DNA from 4 places in the Eubacterium sp. 1001713B170207_170306_E7 genome. Region 2 is predicted to be linked to each of the others. Evidence: predicted binding sites of a transcription regulator. Region 2 holds the regulator's gene; each other region holds the start of a gene.
The links. Region 2 encodes Rex, which represses fermentation and respiration genes when NADH is low (regulators of the CRP and FNR family bind a similar motif). Its sites were predicted from a motif close to ATTGTTAANNNNTTAACAAT; they were not measured.
Positions count from the first base shown of each region.

Region 1: I2B62_RS00770 (butyryl-CoA:acetate CoA-transferase) is a predicted target of Rex. The motif match lies at 2,047-2,066, and genes of this name have one in related genera.
Region 3: acsD (acetyl-CoA decarbonylase/synthase complex subunit delta) is a predicted target of Rex. The motif match lies at 2,182-2,201, and genes of this name have one in related genera.
Region 4: I2B62_RS05830 (acetyl-CoA C-acetyltransferase) is a predicted target of Rex. The motif match lies at 2,182-2,201, and genes of this name have one in related genera.

Region 1 covers NZ_JADMVE010000001.1:154,659-158,843, forward strand. Annotated here, with positions in the region: gene I2B62_RS00750 (DUF2089 domain-containing protein) at 1-145, shown strand, start outside; gene I2B62_RS00755 (hypothetical protein) at 214-639, shown strand; gene I2B62_RS00760 (hypothetical protein) at 657-920, shown strand; gene I2B62_RS00765 (hypothetical protein) at 1,034-1,954, shown strand; gene I2B62_RS00770 (butyryl-CoA:acetate CoA-transferase) at 2,092-3,444, shown strand; gene I2B62_RS00775 (hypothetical protein) at 3,863-4,120, shown strand; gene I2B62_RS00780 (helix-turn-helix domain-containing protein) at 4,166-4,185, opposite strand, start outside.
Region 2 covers NZ_JADMVE010000004.1:412,772-416,956, forward strand. Annotated here, with positions in the region: gene I2B62_RS12505 (EAL domain-containing protein) at 1-1,730, opposite strand, end outside; cyclic di-GMP riboswitch class I at 1,754-1,839, opposite strand; gene I2B62_RS12510 (redox-sensing transcriptional repressor Rex) at 1,937-2,581, opposite strand; gene I2B62_RS12515 (P-II family nitrogen regulator) at 2,741-3,091, opposite strand; gene I2B62_RS12520 (DUF1538 domain-containing protein) at 3,159-3,923, opposite strand; gene I2B62_RS12525 (DUF1538 domain-containing protein) at 3,920-4,185, opposite strand, start outside.
Region 3 covers NZ_JADMVE010000004.1:231,962-236,146, forward strand. Annotated here, with positions in the region: gene acsC (acetyl-CoA decarbonylase/synthase complex subunit gamma) at 1-1,065, opposite strand, end outside; gene acsD (acetyl-CoA decarbonylase/synthase complex subunit delta) at 1,085-2,020, opposite strand; gene I2B62_RS11765 (DUF3786 domain-containing protein) at 2,332-2,988, opposite strand; gene acsV (corrinoid activation/regeneration protein AcsV) at 3,002-4,185, opposite strand, start outside.
Region 4 covers NZ_JADMVE010000002.1:100,723-104,907, forward strand. Annotated here, with positions in the region: gene I2B62_RS05825 (ABC-F family ATP-binding cassette domain-containing protein) at 26-1,924, opposite strand; gene I2B62_RS05830 (acetyl-CoA C-acetyltransferase) at 2,295-3,476, shown strand; gene I2B62_RS05835 (enoyl-CoA hydratase-related protein) at 3,633-4,185, shown strand, end outside.

The sequences.
Region 1 (4,185 bases), on a different contig from region 2:
GGACGGGATCATTGAGAAGCTTGGCGAAAAGCCCGAAAACCCACTGCCGGTTTCAGAAACCCGGAAAAAGGAGATTCTGGACGCCCTTGAAAATGGGGAGATCACGCCCGAGGAGGCTCTGGAGCAGATGAAAGAAACCGAATAGCGGCCCGGCAAAACAGGCATTAGAATTTGAGGGCAGAACCGGACAGGTCTGCAGAAAAGAGGAATATAATGGAAGAAAAAATGCGAATATTAAAAATGGTAGAAGAAGGCAAAATTTCCGCCGAGCAGGCAGTGGGCCTGCTGGACGCGTTGGGCCAGGCAGCTCCGGCAGAAGCCGGAACACCGGCGGACACCCCGGAAGGCAATTGGATCGAGCCTGTTAGCACGAAGGGTAGCGGCTACGATGACAAAATGCTGCGCGTGGTCGTGGATACCCCGGAAGGGGACAAGGTGAATGTGCAGCTGCCCGTTAAAATTGTGCAGCAGATGCTCAAGGTTACCGGTAAACTGCCGATCCAGTGGGAGGGCTCCGAGAAAATTGATCTGGAAGCCCTGACCACCGCCATTCTGGAATGTATTGATAATGAAACCCTTGGGACCATTGTGGATGTGAGTGCGTCAGATGGCTCGACCGTTAAAGTTTACATTGGCTGACCCTGGAGGAGCAACCCATGCACGTTGTAGTACATGAAGGCAACCTTCGGCTTTGGCTGCCCGTTCCGCTGCGGCTGGCCTCCCTCGCGGTTAACCTGGTGCCAGAGATCGCCTTTGTCAAAATGCGGGAGTCTGTTCCCGAGCCCTTCCGAGATCTGGTGACCAAGGATTATTTTAAGATGATCGTGCGGGACTGTACCTCTGTTCTGAGACAGTATAAGGGCCTCGAGATCGTCCACGTCGAGGCGAAGGAGGGTACTTATGTCTCCATCCGGATCTGACAAACAGGGACAGGCAGGAGATAAATATTTACCCTCGATAAAACGATTTCAAAACGCTATACTAAAGCAAAAGCTGCTTTAGTATAGCGTTTTTTTGGAAAGAGGTGTGAATCATGAAACAGGAAATCTACCGGATACGGGGCGGCCTGCTGGCCATTCTGTTTATCCTGCTGTACGCGGCCATTCAGGCCTTTTATGTCGAGTACATCAATGCAGCCAGCCAGAGCTTTTTAGAAAGCGGCGGCACGCTGGCGGTGCCGGTCTATATCCGGTCCATGTTCTGGGTGTACCTGGTGCTTCTGGGGGCCCTGATCGGGGGCATTGCCAACGACTTTAAACGCCGCAAAGCGCACTTGTCGGTTTTTAACCTGACCGTTGGCCTTGTGATGGCGGCTCTGGGCGCGTCCCTCACTGCCCTTATCGCGGTAGTCCCTCTGCGGGCCTCCCTCGCCAATGCTTCCAGCGGCCTTTTCCTTTTCGGCGGGGTTTTCCTGTATAAGGGGCTGCGTAGCGCGCCCAACCCTGAGCCCGTCTCCAAAAAAATCATGAACCTGATTCTGGCCATTATTCTTATCATGCTCTTTGTCGTCGCCTACGATCAGCTTCAGGCCCATATGACCGGGGCCATGGCGGCTGTGAGCATGGAGGAAAGAGTGGGGATAACAGGCAAAATCCTCGTGGTTTATAATTTTCTTGTCACGCCGCTGCTTACCCTGCTCCTGGCCGCAGGCGCCTGCTTTATCGCATGGTTCCACATGCCGAGACCAGTCTTTGACGTAAGACACCTGCTTTTTGCCTTGGTCTGCCTGGCGCTTTATGGGGGCATGGCTTATCTGATGCTTGTCGATCAGGCTTTCGGCCAGTTTTTAAATAATCTGTCGTTCAGCTCAGGAACTCAGATTATCAAAAGCGTCTGCTCGTCACTGGCCTTTACCCTGCCAGTATTTTCAGGACTTTACTTCCTCAAGGCCTTTTTCAGAGGCGCGCCGGAGGTATGGATCAAAAAAGGCGGCAGGAGCAGCAAAAAGAAATAAGCGAAACGCCGGAATGACAAAAAATTCCGTGTAATTTCTCGCTTTTTTTAAAAAACCAGCGGATAGTATGTTATAATAAGGGATAAGTAAACATTGACAATTGTTTAACTAAGAGCAATTCCAAATGGGAGGGAAAAATGAGTTTTATTAAAGAATATGCTGAAAAACTGGTAACGGCAGAAGAAGCTGTCAAGACTGTAAAATCCGGCGACTGGCTGGATTACGGCTGGTGCTCCGCCACAGCAAGAGAGCTGGATCGGGCACTGGCAGCCCATGTGGTCGAAAACGACCTGGTTGACCTCAAAATCCGCGGCGGGATCCTGATGTGGGTACCCGAGATTTTTAAAATCGAAGATCCGGCAGATCATATCACCTGGAATTCCTGGCACATGAGCGGCATCGAACGAAAGGCCATTGCCCAGGGCTTCGCCTACTACACACCGATCCGTTACTCCGAAATGCCGAGATACTACCGAGATTCCAAGCAGGATGTGGACGTGGCCATGTTCCAGGTCGCACCGATGGATGATCATGGTTATTTCAATTTTGGCCCCAACGCCTCACATATGATGGCAATGTGCGAACGCGCAAAAACAATCATTGTTGAAGTCAATAAAAATATGCCGAGATGCCTTGGCGGCTTTGAAGAAGCCATTCACATCTCTCAGGTCGATAAAATCGTCGAAGGTCCCAATCCCCTCATGGCAGAGCTGGGCGCTGGCGGTCCCGCAACCGATGTTGACAAAAAAGTTGCCGAACTGATCGTAGAAGAAATTCCGAACGGCGCATGCCTCCAGCTTGGTATCGGGGGAATGCCAAACGCTGTCGGTTCACTCATCGCCGAATCCGATCTGAAGGATCTGGGCGTTCACACCGAAATGTACGTCGATGCCTTTGTCGATATCGCGAAAGCCGGCAAAATCAACGGCTCCAGAAAAAATATCGACCGCTTCCGCCAGACCTACGCTTTTGGCGCAGGTACCCAGAAGCTGTATGATTATATCCATGACAATCCGCAGTGCATGAGCGCGCCGGTCGATTATACCAACGATATCCGCTCCATCTCTGCCATTGACGATTTCATGTCCATCAACAACGCTGTCGACGTTGACCTCTTTGGCCAGGTCAGTTCAGAATCCTCCGGGATCAAGCACATCAGCGGCGCTGGCGGACAGCTCGACTTTGTGCTGGGCGCTTACCTGTCAAACGGCGGAAAGAGCTTTATCTGCTGCTCCTCCACCTTTATGACAAGAGACGGCGAAATGAAGTCTCGTATTGTGCCGACGTTGCAGCCGGGTTCCGTTGTTACTGATACCCGTGCGAATATCCATTACCTGGTAACCGAGTACGGCAAGGTCAACCTTAAGGGGCTGTCCACCTGGGAAAAATGTGACGCTATTATCTCCGTAGCCCACCCGGATTTCCGCGACGAGCTCATCGCAGAAGCTGAAAAAATGCACATCTGGAGAAGAACCAATAAGGATAACTAAAACATTCAGGGATCAGCCAAAATCGGGCTGGTCCTTTTTTATTGAGATGATGTGTCAGAAAGTCAGGCCATCCTTTTATGGTTTGATCACATAATCGAGTCCAGTATGGGCGATTATGATCCCGGTGCTTAAGAAAACTTTAATTTATGTAAAAAGACGCAGCGCCCGCAAGTCCGCCCAGAAAGCGGCCGGCAGTGAATAAAAATATTTTATTGTTAAACAGATAACCAATAAAAGAAATTTTTATCTGAAATTCCTTGATTTTAAAGGATTAACCGTCTATAATAAGGATACAGCCAAAGAGCATATCGACAGAAAAGTAAAAAGTTTGTTTGCTTGGCGATTGCCAGTATAACGGTGACGGATGGTCAAATTTGTCCCCGCATGATGTTGGAATGTTAGGAGCCTTTAGTTTAAAATGAAAACAGATAATACGATCAAAAAAGAATATGCAACCTGGGAAGAATTTCAAAATAGACTTGAGCATGATATGGCAGTGATGAATAATGTGGAAAAAACCAAAAGAAGCAGAGTGACCGTCATTTTCAAAACTGCTGTAGTCAACGAGGAAACCGGAAAAATTAAAGTTAGCTTTAAAAAACAGAAGGACAGAAAATATACAAAGAAATCGAGAGCCATGCTGCCAGGGCTGAAGCAGTCCTGCCAGAAAATCTAAACGCAAAAGAGATGCGGCGCCAAAAAGGCACCGCATCTCTTTTTTTCATGGCCTGGCAAACTCGG
Region 2 (4,185 bases):
ACCTCCAGCAGCTCCTTGGGAATATCGTAGCGTCTTATGATGTGCAGCAGCTTTTTATAAAAATTCGGGTTATACACCTGCACTCTGGACACATTGACTGATACCGGAACCGCTTCCATTCCCCTGTCCAGCCAGGATTTTATCATTCGGCAGGTTTCCTCCCAAACGTATTCGTCCAGCTTGATAATAAAGCCATTGCGCTCAAAAAGCGGGATAAAACGGTAAGGTGTCAGGAATCCCCTTTCGGGATGATCCCAGCGTACCAGCGCTTCCGCACCGATCACTTCGCCTGTCTGCACATTGTGCTTGGGCTGGAGATACACCTTAAACTGGCCCTTCTTCAGCGCGTCATCCATCTCGTTTTCAATCCGCTGCTCCTCAAGCTGCTTGGCCCTCAGCTTTTTATCATAAAAGGCCCACTGTTTGATCAGACTCCCCTTTATGGTCTTCTGGGCCAGATTTGCCCAGTCACAGAGAATACTGATCTGGACGCTCCGGTCCCTCACAATGCAGATACCGCAGGAGGGCATCACCTGATAGGTTTCTGAATACCGGTTGATTTCTTCGAGTATCTTCTGGATACGCGCAAGCAGAGGCCTGCCGGAGCCGTAGGACACACAGAGGCAGAACACGTCGCTGTTCATGCGCCCAAAGGCGTCCAGCGGGCCCATATGAGACGAAATAACCGTTGCCATAAAACGGAGCAGCCGGTTGCCCTCCTCACGCCCGTACAGATCGTTAATAAACTTAAACCGGTTAACATCCAGGCGCACCACGGCATACTTCTGCTCTGGGTGCTCCTGGATCAGCTTTTCTGCCTGAGTGTAGAAGGTGTTGATGTTATAGATACCGGTCAGCATATCAAATTCTGCCCGGTACTTCAGCGTCTCGTGGGCGCGTTTGGACTCGTCGATGTTGTTCAGAGTGCCGATCACCCGGTTAAGTCCGCCGCCTTCGTTGTACAGCACATTAAATACGATCTTGCACCAGACATAGCGGCCCTTTTTATTGCAAAGGCGGATTTCCAGCTCTACCTGCCCATTGCTGATGGCGTCCATGCTCATTTTCTGCTTTAATGTCTTAATGTCCTCGGGATGGACGACTCCGTCGTTCAGCCAGATTATTTTGATATCCCGGCCATCATAGCGGCCCATAAAATTTTGCGAAAACTCCGGTGCGTAATAGCGCTTACCGGTCTCAATGTTCCACTCAAACACCAGGGTGTTTGTCTGACCCACGACCAGACGGTAGCGCTCGTCGTCCACCTGCTTTTTCTGGAGCGTTTCGTTTTCCTTCTCCACGGCCTCCAGCTGCTTTTTATATTCAATGTCCATGATAAAGCAGAGCAGGATCTCATCCTGCTCGCCCTCAATTTCTGCCGGAAAAACCGTCAGCGAAGCCCAGTGATAAACGCCGTCCACCCACAGCTTTCTAAACTCTCCGATGACACTGGTTTTTCCGGAATCCAAAACCGCGTGTATTTTGTCAATATCAAAAAAATCCAAAAAACGTCTCGAATCCTCCGGATGGATCATGTGAGCAGCCACATCGGCAATGCCGTCTGATAAAGCCCCGTCTTTTGCCGGGATGACGTATTTACCCTCGACATGATAGATGAGCCGATAACGATTTTTGGTCACATTCAGTTCATAGAGCTCGTCGTAAATATTGCGCAAAGCTACACTATAAACATTATTTTCAATGGTTTCATTTGTCTTTTTCCCTGCCATTTCACAGCTCCTATTATGGGTTTAACTGCAGCTGGCTGCCCTACAGTATATCTGTTTAGGCCCTGTAGCTTTGCGTCTCTGTTTTTCAGCAGATTTGCCCTAGTATTAGTTTCGTTTATATTTCATTCTATTATATAATAATTATTTTTGAAACACAACTCCTATTTTTTACAAAAAAAGCAGGCGTAAGCCTGCTGTATTTCGCTTTATTCGCTGTCATCCTCTTCGTTAATCAGATAGGTTAATGTAAACAGGCTGTCGGTGATGTTCACACTCTCAACCACCACATCATCCGGCACTGTCAGGTCCAGAGGCACGAAGTTCAAAATAGCCTTGATTCCGAGCTCTACAACATGGTCTGTGGTTTCCTGCCCAACCTGCTGCGGTACACTCAGGATACAGATGTCAATCTTGTGATGCGCCACAAAGGCGTCGAGATCGTCCATGTGGTATACGGTCACATTGCCCACCTTTTTACCGATCTGATCCGGATCCACGTCAAACATGGCCTTGAAATGAATGCCCTCTTCCTTAAAGCGCTCGTAATTGACAATGGCATGGCCCAGGTTCCCAGAACCGATGATAATGCAGTTATACTGGAGGTCCAACCCCAGAATCTTGCGGATAGCTTCCTTCAGCTCTTTTACCTTATAGCCGTACCCCTGCTGACCGTACGCGCCGAAGGAATTCAAATCCTGACGGATCTGCGAGGCGGTCAGCCCCATCATAGCCGCCAGCTCCTTAGACGAGATTTTTTCAATATGTTGATCCTGTAAATCGGTTAAATACTGGTAATACTTGGGCAGACGCTTAACAACTGTCATCGATACCCTTTTTGAAAAAGTTTGCATTCTGCACTCCCCTCCTGCGTCGTACTTATCCTTTTTATTATATCAAGTTGTTAAAAAAACGTCAATTTTTATGACCGAATTAATTAAAAATTTGTCAAAGTTTTTTGATTCCTTCAGAAATCCCGCAAACAAATGCCTTTGCAGTGTCTTGAAAAGCAATTAATCGGTGATGTCGGACATCAGATTAAGATGCGGACTGCCGATCACCTTGGCCACATCCAGCACAAAGGCGATGCCCATACCCGGCTTGTCGATTTCAATTTTTTTCTGAATCGAGCAGAGCACCGCCTTTCGGATCGCCGCGTCCACCAGAATCAGGACAATCTCCTTTTCCGGCTCAATGGTAATGCCAAAAAACCGCGCGTTTTCATGGATACCGGACCCGCGCCCGTACATGACGGTCGCGCCGTCGGCCCCGCCCTGCTTGGCGGCGTCGATGACCTCGCCGGACATATCCTTTTCCACAATCACCACAATCAGCTCGGTCTTAATTTTATTTCTGTCTTCCATTTTTTCCTCCATCATTCGCTAAGTAATCTACATATTATATATGATTAAAATCTTATGTCAATACGGGTTAAGCATCACGGGCCTGCTTTTCACACTGCCTTTTTCTGTAGGCCTCCTTCTGCCTGTAAAAAAAGCCCAGCAGCAGGGTTGTCAGAATGGGTGCGAGGGCGATCAGCGCCACCACGCCAAAGCCGTCCAGCAGCGGATCGCGCCCCGGCGTCGCACCTGCCACAGCTACTGAAAGCGACAGGATAAAGGTCGAGCACATGGGCCCTGTGGCCACTCCGCCGTTGTCAAAGGCCATGGCCAGAAAATTCGGCTCTACAAAGCGGCCGAGAATAAAGGCCAGGATATAGCCAGGAATCAGAATCCACCACAGCGAAATGCCCACCAGCAGCCGGATCATGGCTGTCATAACCGCCAGCGCCACCCCCAGCGAGATGGCCAGCAGCATGACCCGCGCCTTGATGGCGCCGCTGGTCATTTCCTCAACCTGCTTGACCATGACCTGGACGGCCGGCTCGGCAAAGGCCACCAGAAAGCCGATGGCAAAGCCCAGCGGAATAAGGATCCAGCTGTACTCAAGCTCCGCGAGGGCCGCGCCTAAAAACTCACCTGCGGGCACAAAGGCGATATGTACTCCCTGGAGAAAAAGCACCAGTCCCAGGTAGGTTACCACAAAGCCGCCGATAATCCGCTTAATGACCGGCGGCCGCAGCCGCAGTCCAATGGCGTTCAAAAACAAAAAAATCAGGACGATGGGCAGAATGGCCAGGAAAACCTCCCATGCCACCTCTGTTATACCATCCAATAAATGACTGATCAGGTTCATCTGAAGATCACCCCCAAAATCATGACGGCCAGCACCGGCCCCAGAGAGGACAGGGCGACCATGCCAAAGCTGTCTGTTCCTTCCCTGCTGGTTCTTACACCGCTGGTGATCCCGCTGCCCAGACTCAGGATAAAGGGCACCGTAATGGGACCTGTGGTCACGCCGCCAGAATCAAAGGCGACAGGGGCCATCTCAGGGTTTGTAAAAAAGGACAGGGCAAAAACAGCAATATACCCAATGATCAGAATATGATACAGCTTCA
Region 3 (4,185 bases), 180 kb from region 2:
TTCGATTTCGCCGGAAACTACGAAGTAGGACAGCGCGAAGTCAACGGTAACCAGTACAGGTGCGTTGTCGTCAGCTTTATTGAATTCGTAGATGGTCGGTTCGACACGCATTGGTTTCTGAGGATCGGTAAAGATGTTTTGTCTTAAGCCGAACAGCGGCAGAGCCTGTTTGAAATCCATATCGCTCATTACGATGATGGAGCCATAGCGCAGAACAAAAGCAGAAGCTAAGGCAACTTCCATCTGTTCGCAGCAGGCAAGCTTGTTAACAAATACAACTGAAGGATAGCCGAAGGTTCTGTCATCGCCCTTCAGAGTGTTGGTACGGATGGTTACAGCGTTGTTGTAAGCTTCTTTGACAGAGCTGTCGCCAACGTTCAGAACCAGGTTCTTGTAGCCAGCGGCTTCAATTTTTTCAACAACGTCATGTAATTCTTCGATTGAACCGGCAGAAACGCCCAGTACAACGTCAGCAGCTTTGGCAACTTCTACCATCGCGTCGGCGTTTGCAGGGGTAGCGCCCATTAAGATACCCTTAGCAGCCTTGATTGCTTCAGCGGCTTCCTTAGCCACATCAACATCTTCTACAACTGCCATTGGCACACGGCCCAGTTCGATCACTTTAGCGATCAGGTCTAAGAATTTAGCCTTGTCAGCAGCATAACGTACAGAAGCGACTTCTACACACATTAATTCGCCGATACGGTCATATTTAACAGCTTCTAAATGCGCTACCTTCTTGGCGATTTCATCGTCAGAATCGGCATCTGAGAATTCAACTGCGAATAAAGCCTTGCTGACATAAGTTTTTTCATGTCTGAATAATACGGTTTCGCCGCCCAGAGCACATTCTGTGTCGCCGGTTCCGATCTTGATTGTTTTCATCGGAGGAGCGGTAGCTTCAGATAACTGAGCTTTAGCTTCGTCTGTAATATACGGGCATTTGTCAATTTCTGCAGCGCCAGCGGCTACTTTCATTGAGAATGCCATACATGTAGGGAATCCACATTCCTTACAGTTTTTCTTAGGAGTCAGTTTAAAAATATCTAAACCTTTTACTGCCATTTTTTTGCGCCTACCTTTCCTAACCTACTAACTCTTTGATAAAGTTTTTAATCACTTTAGCTGATTCCGGATGTTTAACAATAACAGCGTTTGAGCCGCCGATTAAGCAAGAAGCTGCAGTGGAAACTTCCATAGCGATACCACGTTCTTCCTGATTTCCCCATTCAGGAGCTTCTTCTTCAGTGAATACGGCTTCTTTTACGCCCCAGGCTTCGTCGCCGACATTGGTCATGATTGGCATCTGCAGGTCGGTATCGTTCTGGCCTAAAGCAGCTAAACGGATACGGTCCATTGTAGAAGCAACATATTCAAAACCATAGCCAACAGCCGCGGTTCCAACATCCATGATGATGTTTCCGCCGTCAACACCTAACTGTGTCAACAGGATATTTAACTGTTTTGCAAGGTTGATATCAACAGCAGACTGGCCGGATACTTTGTGGCCGTCAGCATTACCTGCTACGCCAACAGATTTGTAGTTATCTTCAACAGCTGAGAATAAAACAGCGTTTTTGCCAGACAGCGCCTGAGAAACCTTAACCAGTAAATCACCGTCTTTTTCAGCGTTGTTGCAGCCGGCAATAACCAGCGGAAGATCGACAGCCGCTTCGACAGCTTTAGCGATCTCAACACATTCTTCAGATGATTTGTTAGCGCCGTTAGGATCGGCACTGATTAATTTTAACGCAATAAACTGTGCGTCTGTATTGTCCTGTACATATTTTGCCCATGCTGCAGGATCCTTTACGACATCACCGTAAGCGTCAACCAGACATTTTTCCCAATCTTCTGGGTAACTGTCTAAAATTTCGACACCAACAACCGGTGCGTTTCCTTCACCACTTAAAAATGGTAATCCTTTTTCTCCTCCGAGGGTAATCGCTGCATCTCCAACACCAATTACACACTCATTGATCTTGCCACTAAACTTTTGTTCTGCTTTTTTGAATGGCATTTCCTCGTTACCTCCTAACTCGTTCTTGTTAGTATTTTTTTATATTTCAAAGCCCGGAATCGTTTTGTGAACATGACAAATTCCGGTTGCTTTAAAATTTCAATTGAAAATAAACCGGTGTACACAGACTTGTATATATAAGTATACACATATACTACTATCTTGTTATAAGTTTGTCAAACATTTTTCGACCAAAAACAAAAATTTACCCGTCTTTCTAAAGCTTTTAATTCGCAGTTATTTAGTAGGTTTAAATGATTTCATGAAACCCCTGAAAACGTCCCCGTAAATAAATGCGTTATTACTATATTTTACAGGTTTTCCTCCGCTTTTGCCAGCCGTTTCAGAGCCGGGATAAAAATATCTCCCATGACCGCCAGGTCCTCGGCGTCAAAGCCTGAGGTGATATTGCTGTCGAACAGAATCTGTGCTTCCGGCGGGAACTCATCGTCCCCCAGCCAGAGAATCACGGTCAGATACATGTTGTTGATAAACTCAAACCGGTAGGATAAATCCCCATGCTTTTTGGGCTCCGCGTTCAGCTTTTCCATGGCCCGCTTCAGACCTTCGACGTCGTAGTTGAAGGTAAAGGCAAAGCGCTTAAGGCAGCGGCCCTCAAAGCTTTTAAAATAGTGGTTCCCCCCCGAAATATCCCGGTATGCGATGGTGGTGCCCATGGGCGGTACGCCCTGGGCGTTAAGCAGATAACGCAGGATCATGGTCATAGGCTTGTAATCGTCAAAGGCGCTTCCGTCTTTTAAAAGCACGTCGCCTTCAGGGTATTTCACTCTGTACACCTCACCCATCAGCGTTACAGTAAACATCTGTGTTTCGGGGTCATAGGGACAGGTGGACCGCTCCGCCATCTCCAGCGGGTCCTTATCTTTTATCAGATTTTTATAATGATCATAGGGCAGCTTGTCTTTTCGCTTTTCTTCGATGGCTGCTTCTATTTCAGAATTTAGCATTGGTTACCTCTGTCTATTTTTGCAGGCTTGGGAACAGGCTCATATCCGTATGCGGGATAAAGCAGGCCGATATGAAGGCGTCCATATAAGCAGGGTGAACACTGAGCTCCATATAAGTCATATTCTGTCCAATTTCTGCGATTTTTTCTTTTCCCTCAGCCAGTGTCAGGGCCAGATAGCACCCCTGCATTGAGCTGTTTCCAATATAGTAGTACTTGTCAACCGGGATATCCGGGAGCATTCCCAAAGCAATGGCGTTTTCGATGCCGAGATTGCTGCCGATTCCTCCGGCCACATACACATTTTCAAGCACCTCAATCGGCATATCCATGCTTTCCATCAGGGTGTGGATGGCTGAGAACACAGCCCCCTTTGCCTTGATAAAGCTGTCGATGTCAATCTCTGTGATGTAGATATCCTTGGCACTGCCGTCCAGCTCCTTTGAGCAGACAAAGTAGCGCCCAATGTCGTATTCGTCAAAGGCGATCCGCGGATTGCCGATATCCTTGCTGATACGGCCCTTGCCATCAATAATGCCGGTCCGCTTCATCTCGCAGATAAGGTCGATGATACCGGAACCGCAGACGCCTACCGGCGCTTCTCCGCCAATGGTTGAAAAACTCGCCTTTAATGTGGCGTCGTCAATTTTGACTTCTTCAATGGCGCCTGGAACCGCGCGGGTCCCGCAGCTGATTTCTCCGCCTTCAAAGGCCGGGCCTGCTGAGCAGGCGCAGGTCATCATAAAGTCCTTATTGCCAAAGACGATCTCGCCGTTGGTCCCAAGGTCCACCAGCATGGTAAATTCTTCCTGAAGCCAAACCGGAACAGCGAATACGCCAGCGGTAATATCGCCCCCAACATAGCTTGCCACCGATGGCGCCAGGTAGACCCGGCCCTCGGGATTGATGCGGATACCGATTTCCGTGCTCTTCATTTCAGGAATCGTATTGACACCGGGAATAAAGGGCTCCCGTCTCAGATGATCTGGATTGATTCCCAGCAGCAGATGGGTCATGGTCGTGTTGCCGGCCGCGCACATCTCATAGATGTCATCTGTGGTAATCCCGGCGGACTGAACCATCTGGCCGATCAGCGGATTGATGGTTTCCTCAATAATCGCGTCCCGCAGCTTTCTCAGGCCGCCGGGCTTTTCGGTATAAACAATCCGGTTGATGACATCGCCGCCGTATTTAACCT
Region 4 (4,185 bases), on a different contig from region 2:
GATAAATTCAGATTCAGGAGTAAAGTCAGCTGCTGACAGCTTTTCCAGCATTCTTAATGCCTTCCAGGTATTCCTTCCGTTCCATTTTCTCGAGCAGGGTTTCCTCGGACTGGTCTTTTTCCTCACTCAGAGCCTGGAGGCGGGTGTAGTCTGTTGTAATGCCGGCCATCTCACGGTCGATTTCCTCCAGGCGGATTTCCAGGGCCTCCATCTCCGTGTCGATATGGTCATATTCCTGCTGCTCCCGATAGCTCAGGCGAATGGTTTTTGACCGGACCTTTTCGGTTTTCGCCTCACTGGGCTTGTTGCTGGCCGGTTCATTGTCCTTGCCGGCGTGCTTGGCCATGTAGTCGGTGAAATTACCGGTCTGCACCAGGATCTCGCCACCGCCGGTAAAGGAGAAGATGGTGTCGCACACCCGGTCCAGGAAGTAGCGGTCATGAGAAACAGTGAGCACGCTGCCCTGGAAATCGTCCAGGTAGTTTTCCAGGATTTTGAGGGTGTCGATGTCCAGGTCATTGGTGGGCTCGTCGAGCAGCAGTACATTGGGCGCGGACATAAGGATGCGGAGCAGGTACAGCCGCCGCCGTTCACCGCCGGAGAGCTCTGAGATACGAATCCACTGAGCAGTGCGGTCAAAAAGAAACAGCTCCATCATCTGGGCCGCGGTAATGACCTCGCCCCGGGCGTTCTCTACGGTTTCTGCACCCTCGCGGATGTACTCGATGGCCCGCAGGCTCAGGTCCATGTCCTCGGATTCCTGTGAGAAATAGCCGATTTTGACTGTGTCACCAATGACGATGCTGCCGCTGTCCGGCCGGATTTTCCCCGCAATCAGGTTGAGCAGGGTCGATTTTCCCCGGCCATTTTTTCCGATGATGCCGACGCGCTCGTCCGGGTCGAAGATGAAGCTGAAGTCCTTCACCACACACTGGCCCTTAAAGGCCTTGGATACGTGATCCATGTCCACCACCTGTTTACCCAGCCGTGTGAACCCCACGTTGATCTCAAGGAAGTCCTCGCCCAGGTCGGCGGCGCTGTTTTTAATGTCCTCAAAGCGCTGGATCCGGGCTTTCTGCTTGGTGGTTCTTGCCCGGGCGCCCCTGCGGATCCACGCCAGCTCGCGCCGGTACAGGTTCTGCCGCTTCTGCTCCATAACGCTCTCGAACTCCTTGCGGGCGGCCTTTTTTTCGACGAACTCGGAGTAATTGCCGGTATATTCGTACAGTTTTCCGCCGTCCAGTTCCATGGTCTTGTTGACCACCCGGTCCAGGAAGTAGCGGTCATGGGTGACCATCAGGAGCGCGCCCCTGCGGTTTTCCAGATATTTTTCGAGCCAGGTGATGGTTTCGTTGTCCAGGTGGTTCGTGGGCTCATCGAGGATCAGGAGGTCGCAGGGGGTCAGCAGCACAGAGGCCATGGCCACACGCTTACGCTGGCCGCCGGACAGGGCGCCGATGGTTTTGTCAAAATCCTTGATGCCCAGCTGTGTTAATATGGTTTCCACCTGGGATTTCAGGTTCCACAGGCCTGCGGCGTCGATGGTATCGGTCAGACCCAGCAGGTGCTTCTGGAGCTTTTCGTCCTCGGGATAGCGGGCCAGAAGGTCCAAGGTACTTTCGTAATCGCGCAGGGTGTTCATTTCCGGGGTGTCGGCCCGGAAGACCTGGGCCAGGACGGTGGCGCAGGGGTCAAGCTCGGGCGTCTGGGCCAGGTATTCGATACGTTTGGCGCCATAGACTCGGATTTCGCCGGCGTCGGGGCTGTCCTGTCCGGCCACAATCCGCAGCATGGACGTCTTGCCGGTACCATTAATACCAATGACACCGATTTTATCGCTGTCCTCGATGTTAAAGCTGATTTCTTCAAAAAGGGTCTTGACCCCGTAGGTTTTTTTAAGGTTGATGACGGATAATAGATTCATGATTTTCTTTTCTTTCTTTCAGCGGTTTTCTTAAGGGCTATTTTAACACAGATTGCGTCAAGAAAAAAGAAATCAAAAAATAAGGCTAATTTAAAGCTTTATTGAGTAGTATAAAGATACAATAAAACACCACTTATGGAGGATTTGTAGGATTATAGAGGGTCAATATACCTGTATATACATATTTCACAAAAAAAGACCGTTTAATAACAGAATTTTCCTGTAATCTATTGCAAATTGGCTGGATATGTGGTAGTATTGTTATATATTTAACAGATACTCCTTTTGTTCTATAAATGGACAGTTGGAGTATAAGATAAATTATCAAATATTCACATGGAAATGTGAGAATTAATGGAGGGAATTTTAAGTGGCAAAAGAAGTAGTATTAGCTGGTGCTGTCCGTACAGCAATTGGTAGTTTTGGTGGTTCCTTGGCAAACGTTCCAGTTGTAGACCTGGGAAGCATTGTTATCAAAGAAGCATTAAACCGCGCAGGCGTTAAACCTGAAGATGTTGATGAAGTATTAATGGGTTGTGTACTGCAGGCTGCCCAGGGACAGAGTGTTGCCCGTCAGTCCGCTGTAAACGCTGGTATTCCGGTTGAAGTACCTGCTTTAACACTGAATAACTTATGCGGCTCTGGTTTGAAATGTATCAATCTGGCAGCTGCTATGATTCAGGCTGGCGAAGCCGATATCATTGTTGCCGGCGGTATGGAAAGCATGTCCAGCGCTGCTTACGCGGTTCCAAAGGGACGCTATGGCTACAGAATGGGCGACGGCCAGTTCATCGATACCATGATCAAAGACGGTTTAACCGATGCGTTCAACCACTATCACATGGGGATTACCGCTGAAAACGTCGCAGAACAGTATGATGTAACCCGTGAAGACCAGGATGATTTCGCAGCCAAGAGCCAGCAGAAATGTGAAGCTGCTCAGGCAGCAGGCCGTTTCGACGACGAAATCGTACCGGTTCCGGTAAAAGTTAAAAAAGAAATGGTTGACTTTAAAGTTGACGAATTCCCAAGAAAAGGCGTTACCGCTGAAGGCATTGCTAAAATGCGTCCGGCTTTCAAAAAAGATGGTACCGTAACAGCTGCCAACGCTTCCGGTATCAATGATGGCGCTGCCGCTATCGTTGTAATGTCTGCTGAAAAAGCCAAAGAATTAGGCGTTAAGCCAATGGCTAAATTTGTTGTCGGCGCTTCCGCTGGCGTTGATCCTTCCATCATGGGCGTAGGACCAATTTTCTCCAGCCGCAAAGCGTTAGATAAAGCTGGTTTAACCATCGACGACATGGACCTGGTAGAAGCAAACGAAGCTTTCGCTGCTCAGTCCTGCGCAGTTGGAAAAACTTTAAACATTCCTGAAGATAAATTAAATGTCAACGGCGGCGCGATCGCCTTAGGTCATCCGGTAGGTGCTTCCGGTGCCCGCATCATGGTTACCTTACTGCACGAAATGCAGAAACGCGGCGCTAAAAAAGGTCTTGCGACCTTATGTGTCGGCGGCGGTATGGGTGTATCCACCATCGTTGAAATGGACTAATTTTGCGCAGATAAAGGACGAATTACTGCAGTGCTCCCCCTTTCCCACTTACGCCTAAATGGGCTGATTCGCGGGAAAGGGACTGAGCCTTGTATTTCGGCCTTTCTCTTAGTGAAAATAAAGGATTTTATCAATTAAGGAGAGAAGGTAATTACAATGGGTTTTGTTAAATATGAACCACAGGGTGCCGTTGCTGTCATCACCATCGACCGTGAAAAGGCTTTAAACGCTTTAAACAGCGAAGTCCTTGAAGATCTGGAAAAAGTGATCGACGGCGTTGACCTCGATACGATTCGCTGCCTGGTTATCACAGGCGCTGGTCAGAAATCTTTTGTTGCCGGTGCAGACATCGGTGAAATGAGCAGCCTGACTCAGGCTGAAGGCGAAGCCTTCGGTAAAAAAGGCAACGATATTTTCAGAAAGATCGAAACCTTACCGATCCCGGTGATCGCTGCGGTTAACGGTTTTGCCCTTGGCGGCGGCTGCGAACTGTCTATGTCCTGTGACATTCGTCTGGCTTCTGAAAACGCAACCTTTGGCCAGCCGGAAGTCGGCTTGGGCATCACCGCTGGTTTCGGCGGCACACAGCGTCTTGCACGCCTGATCCCGACCGGTAAAGCAAAGGAAATGCTGTACGCCTGCACCAACATCAAAGCGGCTGACGCTTTGAGCTGGGGACTGGTTAATGCTGTTTATCCGGCAGACGAAC